DNA from 2 places in the Paenibacillus sp. J31R120 genome. Region 2 is predicted to be linked to the other one. Evidence: predicted binding sites of a transcription regulator. Region 2 holds the regulator's gene; the other holds the start of a gene.
The links. The regulator LexA, encoded in region 2, represses DNA repair genes until DNA is damaged. The targets are predictions, from matches to a motif close to CGAACATATGTTCG.
Positions count from the first base shown of each region.

Region 1 (3,127 bases), on a different contig from region 2:
GGTCAGGTTTTCCTTAACCTTTGACTGTCCGATATATTCGGCCAGATACCGCGGACGCAAGCTTAGCTCAACGGCTTGGTCTTCCATCATCAGGTTGGCGGAAATAATTCGATCATCCATCGCTTGCTGTTACCTCCTTCTTCCGTTACCCTTTGAACAATTGCTGCAAGGCCCGCTTCATAAGCGAGTCCACAGTGTCATCCGCTTTCACGCTATCCTGCAATCCATTCCAGGCCTTATCCAGCTCTGCGGCTGTATAGCCAAGCGCGGCCAGCCCCTCCCGGGCTTCCTTCCACGCCGTGCCTGCTCCTTGACCGTCGGCATCGCCTGCAAGCTCGGCTCCGAATCCGGCAGCGGTAAGCAAGCCTCCCTCCGGAACAGCAAAGAGCAGCTTGTCCTTAAGGTCCAGTATCATGCGCTGTGCCGTCTTCTTGCCAATGCCAGGCAGCTTGGTCAGCAGACCTATGTTCTCCTGCTGGATCGCCGAAACGACGGACTCCGGCTTGCCCGCAGACAATACCCCCAGCGCTACTCTTGGACCAATGCCCGATACATCCAGCAGCTTGCGAAACAGCGTCTGCTGCTCTCTCGACTCGAAACCGAACAGCAGAATGGCATCCTCGCGCACATGATGGTGAATAAAGACCGTCACAGCTTCATCCTTGGCTGCAAAGGCATAAGGATTGGGGACGAACACTCGATAACCGATATCCCTGACATCCATTACAATATATTCTGCTTCAATATGTACAACCGGCCCGCGCAAATAGTCGATCACGACCGCTTCACCTCGTTTATTTTCTGTGTCATGACAGCAGAGTGCGCGTGGCAGATTGCCACGGCAAGCGCATCCGCTACGTCGTCAGGCTTCGGAATAGCCGACAGCTTGAGGAACATCTTCACCATTTCCTGCACCTGCCTCTTCTCCGCCTTGCCATATCCGACGACCGACTGCTTCACTTGCAGCGGCGTATATTCCGCAACCGGCAACCCTCTCTGCGCGGCTGCCAATATGATCACGCCCCGCGCCTGGCCAACCGCAAACGCTGTCGTCACGTTGCGATTGAAGAACAGCTTCTCCACCGCGACGGCATCCGGCTTGTACCTGTCCATAAGCGCACTGGCTGACTCGTAAATTTGGACAAGCCTCTCCTCCGGCGGCGTATGCGCTTCTGTCGTAATGGCGCCGTACTGCACAGGCGTGAGCTTATGTCCTGCTTTGTCTATAAATCCGAAACCCGCAATCGCAATACCCGGGTCAATTCCTAAAACGCGCAATTCGCCAACTCCCTACCAACCTATCAAACTAAATAAGACCTGTATATTATTATAGCAAAACTTGCCGTGAATGAGAACGGACGTTTGATGTTTCTAATGAGTGATTACAGATTAAGAGTCTAGCCCACCAAATATAGACGCAACAAAAAACCTCTCTTCGCCAATCTCTAGAGAGGTTGTATTCTGTGGCAACGCCGCTTTTGCAGAGCTTGTCCGCTAATAAGCTTCTTTCATTGCTCTTTCGTCACGCTGAACAGCATAGTCGCTGAACGTCGACAATACACTGTTGTATTCATCGATATCATTAACCCGAATACCTTGATTTAGCAGATCCAGCTGCCGCTGAGGCAAGCTGCTCTCCATATAATGAATATCCAATTGAAAGAAGGTTCGCATCACCTTTTCTTCTTTTGGCATGCCGTCGAATAGGGAGAAATTCCCTCGCTTATCTACACCGAAATGCGCATGCTCCCGGCAATAATCCGAGATGTCCTCAATGCGGTGCACCAGCATCACCGTTTCATTATCCTTTTGCAGCACCGCGTTCCATTCTGGATGATCCGACAGCAGCATCACGACCTCATGGGAGCTCAATTGTCCGATCGGCTCGGTTTCTTCTCCGCACACGTAAATGCGCTGCAGAACAACAGGAACGGCTTCTTTCCGTTTTTTCAAATACGGTATAATGGACGGCCCCATATTCATATATGCCGATTTCATCTCTATGTCTTGTTCGGCTTGTGAAATCCCCCATCTACCGTCCATTGCATGCGCCGATACAGGCATTACGGCAGTTGAAACGATCAGAATCCAGCATATGAGCCCGCCTAACGTCCAGAGCGGTCTGCGGTTTCTGCGCAGCCTTCGTTTCAATTGCTTCCACAGGCTGAATGTCATCATGAGGAAGCCCCCTTTATTACGTTTTCCGATAGTCTGCTCCAAAGTTGTATAATTATTCAAATGAAGTAGCGGATAGCAAAAAACCAAACCGATCGGTTGCTTCCTGATCGGTTTGGCTGTATTTCTAATATGCAGTTTGCCGCTTCGAATTAAATGATCAGCTTAATGCTGCTAACGATTCAGCCACGGCCGGCTGCCGTTTTTTCTTTTCTTTTTGCTGCTGGGAGCAACGGTGCGAATGACCGCTTTTTTGCCTTTTTTGCGCGGCTTGCCGGATGCGGAATTTGTTTTGCCGGTCGTGCCCGTCAACTCATCCTCCCGCTTCCCTCCACAACCGCAATCATCCTTTGATTTGCCTGCAGGCCCTACAGGCGCAGCGTTGTTCGCCCATCCGGGATACGGATAGCCGCTTGGGTAGCTGTTCAAGTAGGCGTTTGGGTTGCTATTCGGATAGCTGTTTGGATATCCGGCATATCCCGGCGGCGGGTACATAGCGGACAGAGCATGCGTGCTAGAGTATGGCGAAATGCCCGCGTTCGACGCGTTGGACATCGGCGAGAACATACCTGCGTTCGGTGCATCCGACATCGGTGAGATCATGCCTGTATTTGGCGCATTCGACATTGGTGAGATCATGCCTGCATTAGGTGCATTGGACATTGGCGAGATCATGCCTGCATTAGGGCCAAAGCTTGACGGGGATAAAGCTGTATTTTCGCCCATTCCATAATAGGAAGGATTACCGCCATGGCCCCAGTCAGGACCTGCCCCGTATGGCATAATGGATGAATTCGGATAGCTGGACATGAACGTTCCCGGCGGACAATCGTAAGGATACATCGGTTGTGTCTCCGAATATGGCGCCAGATTGGGCTCGGCATTTACACTGTAAGGCATGACGCTGTTCGGCATGGCATAGGGCTGAACATTCGGAGCATTGGCTTCCGGA
Region 1 is NZ_JBWDNN010000001.1:189,977-193,103, reverse strand. Features, by position in the region: gene ruvB (Holliday junction branch migration DNA helicase RuvB) at 1-120, opposite strand, end outside; gene ruvA (Holliday junction branch migration protein RuvA) at 146-778, opposite strand; gene ruvC (crossover junction endodeoxyribonuclease RuvC) at 775-1,278, opposite strand; gene AC0YNW_RS00870 (BofC C-terminal domain-containing protein) at 1,495-2,178, opposite strand; gene AC0YNW_RS00865 (LysM peptidoglycan-binding domain-containing protein) at 2,350-3,127, opposite strand, start outside.
Region 1: ruvC (crossover junction endodeoxyribonuclease RuvC) is a predicted target of LexA. The motif match lies at 1,352-1,365, and genes of this name have one in related genera.

Region 2 (3,127 bases):
AAAAACGATTCTAGATGACTGGTTAGAGAAAAATAAGCTTTTAAAAGCAGTGTAATATCTAATTGATGAGTAGCTCAGGCTTATGCAATGGGGAGTTTATCATATAATGATACCGCCTGAAGTAAATTGGCTCTTATAGCAAACGGTGCAGATCATGGGGAAGAAAAAGCAAACGGAACTATTACTCAGCAATACCTTTAATATGGATTTTTACAAATTATTAAAATCTTTTTCATTATATAGTATTCTACTAAATAATTCAATATTTAACTAGAATCCATGGTTTATATATGTCTACCTTAAATTATGAAAGTGAGGTTGTAAAAAAATAGAAATAGTGTCTTGGGGCTGCTTTGCAGTGAGCGTAGCTTTCATTATAAATCGCTAGACAGGATCCCTTAATCCGTTATGGGCAAGGCGGTCGTCTTCCTTATCACAATAGGAGTTGCTCCGTTTTGGCATGACACAGGATTCATTCCTACCAAAGCTGAGGGAACTGATTCTCGACATCATCGTTCCCACACTGCCCGAACATGCTATTCTCGATTTGGATTCGTCTGTTGAAACGTTTTTGGTAATCTGCACGACTCCTCTGTTGGCGTCAATCATCATATCAATGCCATGCTTCGATCAGGCAATACAGGCAGTTCTAGTGATATCCTTCCATTTACCATGCAGACGTTAAAGCATCTAGATGAACGAAAAGTCAGCTATGTAGGTTTTGGCGACGAAGATTTCTACGACTATTGGGAGTTGCAATCTATTGGATATGTCGGCAAACTGAAGTGGACCAAACTTCTTGCCTAGCATATGCCTGCTAACATTGGACACACCTCGTCGAATAAGATTGGGTCATTGAAGGTATCGTCTTCTTGTGCTACTAAGCAACAAGTTGGGACAATACAAGGCAGGTCGTTGTTATCAGCAAGATACAACATACGACGACGATCATCCTCAGTTCGAATTTGACCTGTTCTGGCAGTATGAAGGGGTAGTCACCATTAGGGCGTGAGAGCCATGACATATAGCGTTTCTTCAATCAATGTTGCTCAAACTGCTGGCTAACAATCTATTTGAGCGTTTCAAGCTGAAATGTTGCGATCAGGTACATCGATCTTTTACAATTCAGCGCTCTCGGAGTGCTACCATTGTTAACGCTGCATAGTCTTGGTTAAAGTTTCCGATTATTCAAACAAGACGTCAATTTAGCTTTTTGCGGGTACAGTTGATTACATATACTCAACTACTTTAATTTGGCTAGAATACACTAAAGTTCGATACTAAAATACGAACCTTTGTGCTTAAGAACTTATGTTTGTACGAACTTCGGTTCTGTGTTATAATTTGACACAATAAGAAGAATGGAGATGATGTACGTGTCGAAGCTGTCCAAACGGCAACATTCGATCCTTGAATTTATCAAGCAGGAAGTTCGGGAGAAGGGTTACCCGCCCTCCGTTCGGGAAATCGCAGAAGCCGTTGGTCTGCTGTCCAGTTCCACCGTTCACGGCCATCTGGACAGGCTGGAGAAGAAAGGCTTCATCCGCCGCGACCCTACCAAGCCTCGCGCTATCGAGATCCTGAACCAAGACGACAATGACAACGTCATTCCGTTTCCAGTCGCGCAAGTGCCGATCGTGGGCAAGGTTACCGCCGGCATTCCGATTACGGCTACGGAGAACATAGAGGATTATTTCCCCCTTCCTTCCCATTATGTGGGGGACAGCAAGGTCTTTATTCTTAACGTTATCGGCGAAAGTATGATTGAAGCGGGCATACATAATGGCGACTACGTCATCGTTCGCCAGCAGCAGACGGCGAACAACGGCGAGATCGTTGTTGCAATGACGGAGGATGATGAGGCAACCGTCAAGACGTTCTATAAGGAGAAGGATCATATCCGTCTCCAGCCAGAGAACGCTACGATGGAGCCAATCCGCCTGAAGAACGTCACGATTCTCGGCAAGGTCATCGGATTGTTCCGCGATATTCACTAATTTACACAAGAAGAAGGCTGCTGGAATGAATGATTCATTCCAGCAGCCTTTTATTATAAAAGATATTATCTTAAATCCTCCACCCTTCGTTCACCACACTGCCGAATCGTACCTTCATCCTTACAGGTCAGTTGCCGATATAGCTAGTAGGAGGTGTATAACTTGGATATTGGCGCATTATCGATAGCATTAGGCCAATCAAAGCTGGCCCAATCCGTAGGCATCAAGATGCTTAGCATCGCCAAAGGACAAGCTGAACAGCAAGGACAACAGCTGGCAGACATGATCGGCAAGAGCCTCGACCCTAATCTCGGTCAAAACTTGGATCTTCGAGCGTAATGAATCAACCCGCGATGTTTGCGGGTTTTTCTTTTGGTTTCCTTTTTCAGTTGAAGTACCCTAGACCAATGTCTGACTCCGTCTTGCCAAAACTAACCCGTATCTCTTCCTGCTACGCTTTACCGGCTTGTTTGGAGACTTCCACATCCACCACATGATCCTCATTAAAGATACGCATAGCCCCAGCCGAGTAGCAATAAGCTTTGAATTGCTTGCCCTTTACCGAAATAATCCGCACATCACGAATCGATACATTTCTCTTCCTGTCGATGTAGATGAGCTGTACAACTTTTCCGAGAAATCTCTCCATGCCAATCACCGCCTGAACGAATGTATGTTCTCATTATATCCAAAACATACGTTCGTGTCACATGAAGTTTTTAACTATTTTCAGCCGTTAATCGCAAGACGTGAGGCCAGCTGAAAAAGGAGCAGCACCGGCGGTTACACGCCAAGCGCCTGCTCCTCCCATTCCTTCGTATACCAGCCCGCTTGCTTGCGGAACATCGCAGCGTACTCGCCATTCCGGCTCATTAATGCATCATGATGGCCCTCTTCCACAAGACGGCCATCCTTTAGCACCAGAATACGATCTGCAAACCGGCAGCTGCCAAGCCGATGAGTAATAAAAACCGATGTTTTGCCACTCGTTAACTTCATCAGGTTCTCAAAGATAGCCGCTTCGGTCATGGGATCAAGCGAAGCAGTAGGCTCGTCCAATACAATGAGCTCAAACTCCCGGTAGAAAGCCCGATTCAGCGCGATACGCTGCCATTGACCATAGGACAGCT
Region 2 is NZ_JBWDNN010000003.1:270,154-273,280, forward strand. Features, by position in the region: gene lexA (transcriptional repressor LexA) at 1,377-1,997, shown strand; gene AC0YNW_RS13605 (YjfB family protein) at 2,160-2,336, shown strand; gene AC0YNW_RS13610 (hypothetical protein) at 2,449-2,646, opposite strand; gene AC0YNW_RS13615 (ABC transporter ATP-binding protein) at 2,781-3,127, opposite strand, start outside.